DNA from 2 places in the Streptomyces sp. NPDC044002 genome. Region 1 is predicted to be linked to the other one. Evidence: predicted binding sites of a transcription regulator. Region 1 holds the regulator's gene; the other holds the start of a gene.
The links. Region 1 encodes HspR, which represses chaperone genes until heat shock. Its sites were predicted from a motif close to TTGAGNNNNNNNNNCTCAA; they were not measured.
Positions count from the first base shown of each region.

Region 2: lon (endopeptidase La) is a predicted target of HspR. The motif match lies at 2,026-2,044, and genes of this name have one in related genera.

Region 1 is NZ_JBWKEZ010000014.1:76,425-82,860, reverse strand. Features, by position in the region: gene clpB (ATP-dependent chaperone ClpB) at 1-2,052, opposite strand, end outside; gene AC07A6_RS13575 (pyridoxamine 5'-phosphate oxidase family protein) at 2,222-2,626, shown strand; gene AC07A6_RS13570 (Rieske (2Fe-2S) protein) at 2,791-3,105, opposite strand; gene AC07A6_RS13565 (hypothetical protein) at 3,102-3,302, opposite strand; gene AC07A6_RS13560 (helix-turn-helix transcriptional regulator) at 3,388-4,419, shown strand; gene AC07A6_RS13555 (heat shock protein transcriptional repressor HspR) at 4,532-4,999, opposite strand; gene dnaJ (molecular chaperone DnaJ) at 5,001-6,176, opposite strand; gene grpE (nucleotide exchange factor GrpE) at 6,216-6,436, opposite strand, start outside.
Region 2 is NZ_JBWKEZ010000048.1:52,436-58,871, forward strand. Features, by position in the region: gene AC07A6_RS29420 (sulfurtransferase) at 1-710, shown strand, start outside; gene AC07A6_RS29425 (DUF4097 family beta strand repeat-containing protein) at 794-1,543, shown strand; gene AC07A6_RS29430 (RidA family protein) at 1,540-1,941, opposite strand; gene lon (endopeptidase La) at 2,067-4,463, shown strand; gene AC07A6_RS29440 (MarR family winged helix-turn-helix transcriptional regulator) at 4,609-5,049, shown strand; gene AC07A6_RS29445 (protein phosphatase 2C domain-containing protein) at 5,111-5,884, opposite strand; gene AC07A6_RS29450 (sensor histidine kinase) at 6,264-6,436, shown strand, end outside.

The sequences.
Region 1 (6,436 bases):
CAGCACCACGCTGTACGGGCGGCGCCGGACGGCCTCGGTGAGCTGGCCGCCCTCCTCGTAGCCGACGTAGCCGGGCGGGGCGCCGACGAGCCGGGCCACGCTGTGCTTCTCGGAGTACTCGGACATGTCGATGCGGACCATGGCCCGCTCGTCGTCGAAGAGGAAGTCCGCGAGGGCCTTGGCCAGCTCGGTCTTGCCCACGCCCGTCGGGCCCAGGAAGAGGAACGAGCCGGTGGGGCGGTCCGGGTCGGCGATGCCGGCCCGGGTGCGGCGCACGGCGTCCGCGACGGCCCGTACGGCCTCGGTCTGGCCGATCAGGCGGCGGCCCAGCTCGTCCTCCATGCGCAGGAGCTTCTGGGTCTCCCCTTCGAGGAGCCGGCCGGCCGGGATCCCGGTCCAGGCGCCGACCACGTCGGCGATGTCGTCGGGGCCGACCTCGTCCTTGACCATGCTGTTCTTCGCGGCGCCGGTCTTGGCGGCCTCCTCCTCGGCCTCGGTGGCCTCGGCGAGCTCCCGCTCCAGCCCCGGGATCTCCCCGTAGAGCAGCTTGGAGGCGGTGTCGAAGTCTCCGTCGCGCTGGGCGCGCTCGGCCTGGCCGCGCAGGTCGTCCAGGCGCTCCTTGAGCTCGCCGACGCGGTTGAGGGACTGCTTCTCCTTCTCCCAGCGGGCGGTGAGGCCGCGCAGCTCCTCCTCCCGGTCGGCGAGGTCCTTGCGGATCTTGTCGAGGCGTTCGAGGGAGGCCGGGTCGGACTCGTTCTTCAGCGCCAGCTCCTCCATCCGCATCCGGTCCACGGAGCGCTGGAGCTCGTCGATCTCCACGGGCGAGGAGTCGATCTCCATGCGGAGCCGGGAGGCCGCCTCGTCGACGAGGTCGATGGCCTTGTCGGGCAGGAAACGGGAGGTGATGTAGCGGTCGGAGAGGGTGGCGGCGGCGACGAGGGCGCTGTCGTTGATGACGACCTTGTGGTGGGCCTCGTAGCGGCCCTTGAGCCCGCGCAGGATCGCGATGGTGTCCTCGACGGTGGGCTCGGCGACCAGCACCTGCTGGAAGCGGCGCTCCAGCGCCGGGTCCTTCTCGATGCGCTCGCGGTACTCGTCCAGGGTGGTCGCGCCGACCATGCGCAGCTCGCCGCGGGCCAGCATGGGCTTGAGCATGTTGCCCGCGTCCATGGCGGAGTCCCCGCCGGCCCCGGCGCCGACGACGGTGTGCAGCTCGTCGATGAAGGTGATGATCTGGCCCTCGCTCGACTTGATCTCGGCGAGGACGGTCTTCAGGCGCTCCTCGAACTCGCCGCGGTACTTGGCGCCGGCCACCATCGCGCCGAGGTCGAGGGAGACGAGCCGCTTGCCCTTGAGGGACTCGGGGACGTCGCCCTTGACGATGCGCTGGGCCAGGCCCTCGACGACGGCGGTCTTGCCGACGCCGGGCTCGCCGATGAGCACCGGGTTGTTCTTGGTGCGGCGGGAGAGGACCTGGACGACGCGCCGGATCTCGTGGTCGCGGCCGATGACGGGGTCGAGCTTGCCGTCGCGGGCGGCGGCGGTGAAGTCGGTGCCGAACTTCTCCAGGGCCTTGTACTGGCCCTCGGGGTCGGGGGTGGTCACCCGCCGTGCTCCTCGTGCGTTCTGGAAGGCGTCCAGCAGCTTCTTCGCCGTGGCGCCCTGGGCGGAAAGGACCTCACCGGCCGGTCCGCCCTTGGCGGCGATGGCGATGAGGAGGTGTTCGGTGGAGAGGTACTCGTCGCCGAGGCGGCCGGCCTGGGAGTCGGCCTCGGCCAGTACGGCGAGCAGGTCGCGGCTGGGCTGCGGGGGCGCGACGGTGGAGCCGGTGACGCTGGGCAGGGCGGCGAGCAGGCGCTCGGCGCCGGCGCGGACGGCGGCCTGGTCGGCGTCGGTGGCGACCAGCAGGTCGACGACGTTCTCGTTGTCCTCGCCGGCGAGCAGCGCCAGCAGGAGGTGCGCGGGGGTCAGGTCGGCGTGGCCGTCCTTGACGGCCCTGCTCGTGGCCGCGTTCAGGGCGTCGCGGCTCTTGTTGGTCAGCTCGGCGTCCACTCTCGGTTTCTCCTCTCCGGCGGGCGTACGTGACGCGTCGCACCCGGCTGGCCGGATGCGCACTCTGACAGATTCAGCATCTGCAAAGTTGAGTCTATTCCACTCAAGGCATCGTCCGGGGCCATTCTGCCGCCGGATCCGGCGGGTACGCGGGCGTACGCTTCGGCCCATGTCCCATGACGTACTCAACCCGACGCCCGAGTACCTCGCCTTCTGGCGGGAGCGGCACGTCTGCACCCTGACCACCCCGCGCCCGGACGGCACGCCGCACGTGGTGCCCGTCGGCGTGACCTACGACCCGGAGGCGGGGCTGGCGCGGGTGATCAGCAACAAGCACAGCAAGAAGGTCCGCAACGTCCTGGCGGCGGCCGGCGGCGGCGCCCGGGTGGCGGTCTGCCAGATGGAGGGCCGGCGCTGGGCCACCCTGGAGGGGCGCGCGGTGATCCGTACGGACGAGGCGGCGGTCGCCGAGGCCGTGGCGCGCTACGCGGAGCGGTACGGGCGGATGCCCTCGCCCAATCCGGACCGGGTGGTCCTGGAGATCACCCTCGACCGGGCCATGGGCCGGGCCTGAGGCGGGCCCGAGGCGGGCCTGGGCCGGACCTGAGCCCGGAAAGCGATTGTCCGGTTCAACCACTGGACGCGGACATCACAACGGCGCCATCGTGGTCAGGTCCACGATGGCGCCGTTGTGTGGGGGTAGCACCTGGAGCGATCTGCAACGACGGGGGAATCGCCTCAGGCACTGCGGGGGGTGGCGGTGGTGATATCGGGCTCGAACAGCTGGTGGTCCCGCTGGTCGAGGTTGACGAAGACCATGCCGTACCGCACTTCACAGCGGACGGGCTGCGGTGCGCCCCGGGGGCGGCGCAGGCAGCGGTAGGCGCGGACGTCCTCGTCCTCTTCGCGCACGACGACGATCGGCTGGCCGAAAAGAGTGACCATCAACGAATCGCCGGCGTAGGGGATCGCCGTGGCGAGGTCTATGAACTGCCATCCCGAGCGGTACGCGGATGCCATTTCGCGGCGGAAGTCGCGGTCGTCGGGGGTCATGACGAGGCCTTCGCAGGGGTGCTGTTCCAGCCGAAATCGCTCTCGACGGCGGTTCCGGCCGACGGACCGGCAGCAGCCTGAGCGCTTCCCGTGTCCCCGTCGACGGCGACGACCGCCCCAAAGACCGCAACGGCGGAGAAAACAACGGCAAGCGCCGAGCGAAGCATTCTCTTATACATGGTCGGCTTCGTCCTCACTTGATGGAATCCTCTCCCCCGCACTGTCAGACGATGGCTCATTCAGGCACGTCAGTGCCACAGGGACGATGCATCATGTTCTTACATGTTCAGGACCCTGGGGGGTGGAGATTTGCCCAAGAGCGACATAAACCCGACACATCGCCACCCCGTCACGGAGATGTGCACCGAGGGCGCGCGACTCTACGCGGCGGCCCTGAGCACCGGCCGCGTCGCCCGCGGCGAGGTCGCGAACGCCCCCTGCCTGCTCGAATTCGCGCTACTGCGACCCGACCCGGACGACGCCAACCAGCTGCGCGCGGTTCCCCCGTCCATCGCACTGGCCCAACGGCTCCATCCGCTCGAACGCGAGATCCAGGAGCGCAGGCGCACCGCCGTAGATCTCACCGACGCATTCGAGCCGTTCCTGACCATCAGCGCACAAAGCCCCGCCAACACCCACGCCATCACGGTGCTGGAGGGCTTCGACCAGATCAACGCCGCCATCGACCTGGCCACCGCCGAGTGCCACACCGAGGCCCTGACGGTCCAGCCGGGTGGCGCCCGGCCGACCAACGTGCTCAGCGAGTCCCTGGAGCGGGCCACGCCGATGATCGACCGCGGGGTGAGCATCCGCACGCTCTACCAGCACACGGTGCGGCACAGCCAGGGCACGCTCGCCTACGTGGACCGGATCTCCGCCGGAAAGGTCGAGATCCGCACGCTGGAGGAGCTGATCGAGCGTCTCATGATCTTCGACCGCACCGTGGCCATCATCCCCGCCAGCGACGACCGGCGGGTGGCCCTGGAGCTGCGGCACCCGGGACTGGTGGACTACCTCATCAAGGTCTTCGAGCAACTCTGGCGCAGGGCCGTGCCGTTGGGCGACGAGGTCACGTACACGCACAGTCCGGATGGTATCTCCGGAGTGCAGCGCTCCATTGCACAGCTGCTGATCGAGGGCCACGTGGACGAGGCGATCGCCCGCCGGCTGGGAATGAACGTACGCACCTGCCGCGCGCACATAGCGAAGCTGGCCGCCGCCCTGGGCAGCGGCAGCAGGGCCCAGCTGGGCTACCTCATCGCCCAGTCCGGGATCCTGCACGGCCAGGGGCCCGCCCAGCTCCCCGAGGGCTGACAGGGGCCCTCGGGAGGCCCTCAGGAGCCCCCGGGACACGCCGAAGGCCCCGTCGGGCTCCTCCTGTGCGGGAGAGGCCCGACGGGGCCTTCACGGCGTGCGGGGGCCGCGGTCAGTCGCCCGGGCGCTTGGTGGGGCGCCAGACGACCAGCGCGCTGCCCGGCACCGGCGGCTGGTACGGGACCAGGTCGCGGCGGTACGAGGCGTGCACCTGGGCCTCACGGGCCTGGAGGGCGGCGGCCGCCCCGTCCACGGCGGCGGACAGCTCGGCCACGCGCTGCTGGAGCGCGGCCACCTGGTTCTCCAGTTCGATGATCCGCTTGATGCCGGCCAGGTTGATGCCCTCGTCCTGGGACAGCTGCTGCACCGTGCGGAGCAGCTCGATGTCCCTCGCCGAATACCGCCGGCCGCGGCCGGCCGTACGGTCCGGCGAGACCAGACCGAGGCGGTCGTACTGGCGCAGGGTCTGCGGATGCAGGCCCGAGAGCTGGGCGGCCACCGAGATCACGTAGACCGGGGTCTCGTCGGTGAGCTGGTACGCCCCCTCGCCGAAGCGGGGCTGTCGTCGGCGGCCGTCCATGTCATGCTCCCTTCGCGGACTCGAACAGGAGGGCACGCGGATCCTCGGACCCGGTCGCGTCCCGGTACATCTCCAGGGCCTCGCGGGCCTTGTCGGACAACTCCGCCGGAACCGCGACCTCCACCGTGACGAGCAGGTCGCCGCGGGTGCCGTCCTTGCGGACCGCGCCCTTGCCGCGGGCCCGCATCGTACGGCCGGTCGGGGTGCCCGGGGGCAGCTTCAGCGTCACCGCCGGGCCGCCCAGGGTCGGAACCTTGATGTCGGCTCCGAGGGCCGCCTCCGCGATCGTGACGGGCACGGTCACCGTGAGGTTGTCGTCCTTGCGGCCGAACACCGGGTGGCTGCCGACGTGCACGACGACGTACAGGTCGCCGGCCGGGCCGCCGCGCTCGCCCGGGGCGCCCTTGCCGCGCAGCCGGATCCGCTGGCCGTCGAAGACGCCCGCCGGGATCCGGACCTGCATGGTGCGGGAGGACTTCGCGCGCCCGCTGCCCTTGCAGACCTCGCAGGGGTTCTCCGCGATCAGGCCGCGGCCCTTGCAGTCCGCGCAGGGGTCGGTCAGCGAGAAGCCGCCGCCGCTGCCCCGGGAGACCTGGCCGGTGCCGACGCAGGTCGGGCAGACGCGGGGCGTGCCGTTCTTGTCGCCGGTGCCCGAACAGGCCTTGCAGGGGGCCTGCGAGGACATCCGCAGCGGCACGGTCGCGCCGTCCACGGCCTCCGTGAAGGAGAGCGTGACCTCCGACTCGATGTCCTGGCCGCGGCGCGGCTGGGTGCGGGTCCCCGCACCGGCCCCGGCGCCGCGGTTGAACAGGCCGCCGAAGACGTCGCCGAGGCCGCCGCCGAAGCCGCCCTGGCCGCCGGCCTGGGTGCCCCCGAAGAGGTCGCCCAGGTCGAAGTTGAACGAGCCGCCGCCGCCGGGACCGGCGCGGAAGCCGCCGTTCCCGAACAGCGCGCGGGCGTCGTCGTACTCCTTGCGCTTCTTGGCGTCGCCGAGGACGTCGTTCGCCTCGGAGATCTCCTTGAAGCGCTCCTCGGCCGAGGCGTCGCCCTTGTTGGCGTCCGGGTGGAACTCGCGGGCGAGCTTCCGGTACGCCTTCTTGATCTCGGCCTCGGTGGCGTCCTTCGGGACACCGAGGACCTTGTAGTAGTCCTTCTCGACGAAGTCCTTCGTGCTCATCCCCGGTGTCCCTCCTCTCGGATCCCTACATGGTGTGCGTCAGCCCTTGTCGGGGGCATCCGTGTCCTTGTCGGACGGCGTGTCGCCGTCGCCGGACTCGGACTTCGCGGCGGGTGCCGCGCCCGGCTGGGGCTCGGCCACCGCGACCCGCGCGGGGCGGATCGTGCGCTCGCCGATCCGGTACCCCGGCTGCAGGATCGCCACGCAGGTCGTCTCGGTGACGTCCGGCGCGTACGAGTGCATCAGGGCCTCGTGGATCG
Region 2 (6,436 bases), on a different contig from region 1:
CGCGGCCCTTCGACCTCGACGGCGCCCTCTCCGACCACGCGGCTGCGGTCCCGCACACCATGCCCTCCCCGGAGGACTTCGCCGAGGCCGTGCGCGGGCTCGGGGTGCACGACGCCGACACGGTGGTCGTGTACGACGGTGCCGGGATCTACTCCAGCGCCCGCGCCTGGTGGATGCTGCGCGCCATGGGCTTCGACCGGGTGGCCGTGCTGGACGGGGGCCTGCCCGCGTGGGTCGCCGCCGGGCTGGACGTCGAGGGTGAGGCGGCGGCGTACGAGGGGCCGCGCGGCTCCTTCACCGCACGGCCCAGGCCCGGGCTGCTGGTGGACGCCGGGGTCGTCGCCGAGGCGCTCGCCGACCCGGCCGCCGCGGTGTTCGACGCCCGGACCCGGGAGCGGTTCGCCGGGACCGCCCCCGAGCCCCGGCCGGGGTTGCGGGGCGGGCACATGCCGGGCGCGCTGAACCTGCCGTTCGGCGAGCTCCAGGGGCCGGACGGGCTGATGCGGCCGGCCCGGGAACTGCGCGAGGCGTTCGGGGCGTTGGCCGGGGAGCGGGAGCGGCTCTACTTCAGCTGCGGTTCGGGCGTCACGGCCTGCGTGCTCGCGCTGGGGGCGACCCTGGCGGGGTACGGGCGGACCGCGGTGTACGACGGGTCGTGGAGCGAGTGGGGCCTGCCCTCGGAGCTGCGGCCGGTGGTGACCGGGCCCTGAGGACGGGGGGTGGGGCCAGCACCACCCCGTTTTGGGATGCCCGCACCAGGGCGGTTCCGCGTGCCGTTGGACAGACTCGTCCCATGGCACCTCACACCACGTCAATCCGCCTTGCCGCCACCGCCGCCGGGGCCGCCCTCCTCCTCTGCGGCTGTGCGCTGACGGGCGCAGGCCCGGTGAAGACCCTCGACGCCGACGCCGCCGTCCCCGAGGCGGTCACGGCGGTGGAGCTGACCGGGACCCGCAGCGGCGACGTGGAGGTGGTCCCCGGCTCCGGCCCCGGGGTCACCGTGCGCCGGGTGGTCCACTACCGGGGGAGTGCGGAGCCCCGGCCCGGGCAGCGGGTGTCGGGCGGGGTGCTGACCTTCAGCGACGGCTGCGGGGACGGGGACTGCTGGATCGACTACCGCCTGGAGGTCCCGGCCGCGGTCCGGGTGAAGGTCGGGAGCAGCAGCGGGGACATCGAGGTGCGGGGCGTCGCCCGGGCCGAGCTGACCTCGGCGTCCGGGGACGTCCGGGCCGAGGGGATCTCGGGCGCGCTGAAGGTCCGTACCGCCTCGGGGCGGATCACCGCCACCGGTCTGGAGGGGGCCGAGGCCGAGTTCCGGGCGGCGTCCGGGGACGTCGACGCCGGCTTCGCGAAGGCCCCGGCCTCGGTGTCCGTCACCAGCAGCTCGGGCGACGTGACCCTGCGGGCGCCGCAGGCCCCGTACCGGGTGTCCGCCGACACCGACTCGGGCGACCGGGAGAACGCCCTGGGCGACGCCCCGGGGTCCCCGTCCCGGATCGCGGTGCGCACCACCTCGGGCGACATCCGCCTCCGTGCCCTCTAGGGGACCTGCGGGACCACCGCGTCGACCTCCACCTCCACCAGCCAGGCCGGGTCGATGAAGCGGGACACCTCGACGAAGGTCGTCACCGGGCGGACCGCGGCGAAGCGCTCGCCGTGGGCCCGCGCGGCCTCCTCCCAGGCGGTGATGTCGGTGAGCATGATCCGGGTCCGCACGACGTCGGAGAGCGAGGCGCCGGCCTCCTCCAGGGCGCGCTGCGCGATGTCCAGGCAGCGCACCGTCTGGGCGTGGACGTCGCCCGGGCCGACCGTGGAGCCGTCGTCCCCGATCGGGGCCGTGCCGGCGACGGCTACGTAGGGCCCCGTGCGCACCGCGCGGGAGAAGCCGATCCGGGGTTCCAGCGGGGAGCCCGAGCTGACGGTCCGTCGTGTGTCTGTCATGCCGTCATGGTGCTACGGGGGACCCGTCGGACGTGTTCGCCCCCGGCGAACGGGCGTTGGGGAACATTGCCGGACGCAGAAGCATTGAGTCGGCATAGCTCAACTTCACTGCCGGAGGGAAGATCATGGCTTCGACGTCCGTAACGCTCACCCTGCCTGTACTGCCGCTCGACGACGAGGTCGTGCTGCCCGGGATGGTCGTTCCCCTGGACCTGTCCGACGCCGAGGTGCGCGGAGCCGTCGAGGCCGCGCAGGCGGCGGCGGGCAGCGGGAAGCCCCGGGTGCTGCTCGTGCCCCGGGTCGACGGGAAATACGCCGGGATCGGTGTGCTGGGGACCGTCGAGCAGGTCGGGCGGCTCTCCGACGGGGATCCCGGGGCGCTGATCCGCGGGCGCGGCCGCGTCCGGATCGGCGCCGGGACCACCGGGCCCGGGGCGGCGCTCTGGGTCGAGGGGGAGACCGTCGACGAGAAGGTGCCCGACCCGCTGCCCGGGGCGGTCGCCGAGCTCGTCAAGGAGTACAAGGCCCTCGCCACGAGCTGGCTGAAGAAGCGCGGCGCCTGGCAGGTCGTGGACCGGGTGCAGCAGATCGAGGGGGTGTCGGCGCTGGCCGACAACTCCGGGTACTCGCCCTTCCTGAGCGTGGCCCAGAAGGTCGAACTGCTGGAGACGACCGACCCGGTCGCCCGCCTCCGCCTCGCCGTCAAGGCGCTCTCCGACCACCTCGCCGAACAGGACGTCGCCGAGTCCATCGCCAAGGACGTCCAGGACGGCGTGGAGAAGCAGCAGCGCGAGTTCCTGCTCCGCCGCCAGCTGGAGGCCGTCCGCAAGGAGCTGCGCGAGCTGGGCGGGGAGAAGGAGGGTGAGGAGTCCGACGACTACCGCGCCCGCGTCGAGGCCGCCGACCTGCCCGAGAAGGTCCGGGAGGCCGCGCTCAAGGAGGTCGACAAGCTGGAGCGGGCCAGCGACCAGAGCCCCGAGGGCTCCTGGATCCGCACCTGGCTGGACACCGTCCTGGAACTGCCCTGGACCGAGCGCACCGAGGACGCGTACGACATTCGCGGCGCCCGCGCCGTCCTCGATGCCGAGCACGCCGGGCTGAACGACGTGAAGGACCGCATCACCGAATACCTCGCCGTGCGCAAGCGGCGCGGCGAGCGCGGCATGGGCGTCGTCGGCGGACGGCGCGGAGGTGCCGTCCTCGCGCTGGTCGGGCCGCCCGGCGTCGGCAAGACCTCGCTCGGGGAGAGCGTCGCCCACGCCATGGGCCGGAAGTTCGTCCGGGTCGCCCTCGGCGGCGTGCGGGATGAGGCCGAGATCCGCGGGCACCGGCGGACGTACGTCGGCGCCCTGCCCGGCCGCATCGTCCGGGCGATCAAGGAGGCCGGGTCGATGAACCCGGTCGTGCTCCTCGACGAGATCGACAAGGTCGGCTCCGACTTCCGGGGCGACCCGGCGGCCGCCCTCCTGGAGGTCCTGGACCCCGCGCAGAACCACACCTTCCGGGACCACTACCTGGAGGTGGAGCTGGACCTCAGCGACGTCGTCTTCCTCGCGACGGCCAACGTCCTGGAGGCCATCCCCGAAGCCCTCGCCGACCGCATGGAGCTGGTGCGCCTCGACGGCTACACCGAGGACGAGAAGGTCGTCATCGCCCGCGACCACCTGCTGCCCCGCCAGCTGGAGCGCGCCGGGCTGACCGACGGGGAGGTGGTCCTGGAGGAGGACGCGCTGCGCAAGCTCGCCGGCGAGTACACCCGCGAGGCCGGCGTGCGCACCCTGGAGCGGTCCATCGCCCGGCTCCTGCGCAAGGTGGCCTCCCAGCACGAACTGGGCGAGCGGGAGTTCCCCTTCGCCATCGGCGCGGGCGAGCTGCGCGGCCTGATCGGCCGCCCGCACCACGTGCCCGAGTCCGCCCAGGACCCGGAGGAGCGGCGGACGGCCGTCCCGGGCGTGGCCACCGGCCTCGCCGTCACCGGCGCCGGCGGCGACGTCCTGTTCGTCGAGGCCTCCCTCGCCGACCCGGAGACCGGCGCCTCCGGGCTCACCCTCACGGGCCAGCTGGGCGACGTCATGAAGGAGTCGGCGCAGATCGCCCTCAGCTTCCTGCGCTCGCACGGCGCGGAGCTGGAGCTGCCGGTCGCCGACCTGAAGGACCGGGGCGTGCACATCCACTTCCCGGCGGGCGCCGTCCCCAAGGACGGCCCGAGCGCGGGCATCACCATGACCACCGCGCTGGCGTCCCTGCTCTCCGGCCGCCAGGTCCGCACGGACGTGGCCATGACCGGCGAGGTCTCGCTGACCGGGCGGGTGCTCCCGATCGGCGGGGTCAAGCAGAAGCTGCTGGCCGCGCACCGGGCCGGACTGACCACCGTGATCATCCCGAAGCGGAACGAGGCCGACCTGGACGACGTCCCGGGCGAGGTGCTGGAGGGACTGGAGGTGCACCCGGTGACCGACGTGCGCCAGGTGCTGGAGCTGGCCCTCGCCCCGGCGGTGGTCTCCTTCACCAAGGCCGCCTGATCCGGAAGGCGCACACCGGGCACACCGAGCGCCGAGGCCCGGGGACCCCCTTCGGCGGGGCCCCGGGCCCTCGGCGCACCCGCTGCGAAATACTGGTCCCGAACAGGGGTGCCACGGTGCGCCCCGCCACCGATGGGAGCGGCACGTGCACGGCAGCGAAGACCAGGAGTTCCTCGCCCTGGAGCGGGAGCTGTCCGTCTTCCTGCGGCGCGCCCGGGCCTCCTCCGGCGAGATGGCCCGCGCCCTGCACCCCGAGCTGGAGCCGGCCGCGTACGGGCTGCTGGTCCGCCTGGAGGCCGCCGGCCGCCAGCGGGCCACCGAGCTGGCCGCCTACTTCGGCGTCGGCAAGGCCACCATGAGCCGCCAGCTGCGCGCCCTGGAGGTGCTCGGCCTGGTGGCCCGCGAGCCGGACCCCGCCGACGGCCGCGCCTTCCTCGTCGGCCTCACCGAAGAGGGCCGGGAACGGTTCCTGCGCGTACGGGGGGCCCGGCGCGAGCAGTACATGCGCAAGCTGGCCGACTGGGACCGCGGCGAGGTCGCGGAGCTGGCCCGGCTGCTGAACCAGCTGAACTCCGGCGAGGAGTAGGAGCCGAGCCGCGGTCGCGGGCGCGGCCCAGAGCTCCGCGCGGCTCAGAGCTCCGCGCGGCTCAGAGTTCCGCGTAGACCGCCGAGGCGTCGTCGTGCCGCTTGTGCCGGGCCGGCGGGCGCAGCGGGTCCGACTCCACGGCCCGGACCCGCCCGATCAGCCCCCGCGCCCCCTCCTTGCGCAGCACGTCCAGGCAGGCCGCCCAGTCGCCCTCCCCGAACGTGTCCGTCCAGCGGCTCGCCCCGTCCGTGAGCGCCGCCACCGCCAGCACCTCCGCGCGCGGGGTGCGCCCGGTGACGGCCCGGGCCGCCACCGCCGGGTCCGCGGCCGCCGTGAAGAAGCCCCCCTCGGCATTGCGCAGCGCGTCGGTCGCCGCCACCGAGCCGCGCACCCCGTCCGGCACCCGGTCCAGCCGGTCGTCCAGCACCGGCGTGACCGCACCGCCGGGTCCGCGGAGCAGGAGCACGGAATCCGAGAGCACGAGGTGCTCCACGTACGCCTCGTCCCAGCGGACCACGACCACCGTCGCCTGCGGGGTCCGGACGTGAGAAAGGTCACACGTGTCCCGGTGTGCGTCGGCGGTGTCGGCGATCGCCCGGGCCAGGACTCCCTCCAGGGGCATGTCCCGCCGCGATCCGGACAGTTCGGTCAATCGGCCGCCGAGCCGGGTGGAGAACCAGGGCACTCCGTGCACGCATCCGTCGTCCCCGCGCGGCGGGGTGACCCCGTCCAGGACGACCACGACGCCGCCTCCCGACGCAGGTGCCGACGCCGACACCCAGTCTTGGTTGGGGTGTTCCGGGTTGCCGGCTTCGGAGGCCAGGTCGATGCGCATGCGGACATTCTGCCCGCCGGGACCCCCAGGAGGCCGGAAGGTCCATACCAATGCGGGAAACGGCGGGCCCGGCCGCCCGGAAGCCCCGCCCGCCCGCCCACCGCGAAATGTGGGCGGGCATACTGCCAAAGCCCGCCGCGTTCTTTCAACCGCCCGTCCATGCCGGGCCACTGACACGCGGTGCCCGAGTTGGTCGGCCACTCCTCCGTGATGTTCACTCCTTCGAGTGGCCGGGTGGGCGATGTGCGGCTCTCCTCCCAACACACTGCGAAGGTCTGAGGCGGTACGAGGGGGCAGGGGGCGTTTACTTGTTGACCGGCCGTTACCTCGGCCACACGAGTAGACGAGCACGAGCACACGTACAGGATTGCGAGCACCGGTGTCTAAGAAGCGGTCTCGGAAGAACGGCACCGCCAGCGCCGACGGACCCGCCAACGCAGGACGGCGCGTACGCGTCCGCAGCAGGCTGGTCGTCGGAGTAGCAGTCGCCGGACTCACCGTCCTCGCGGCAGGCACCCCCGCCGTCGTTTCCGCCACGAGAGAACTGAACGA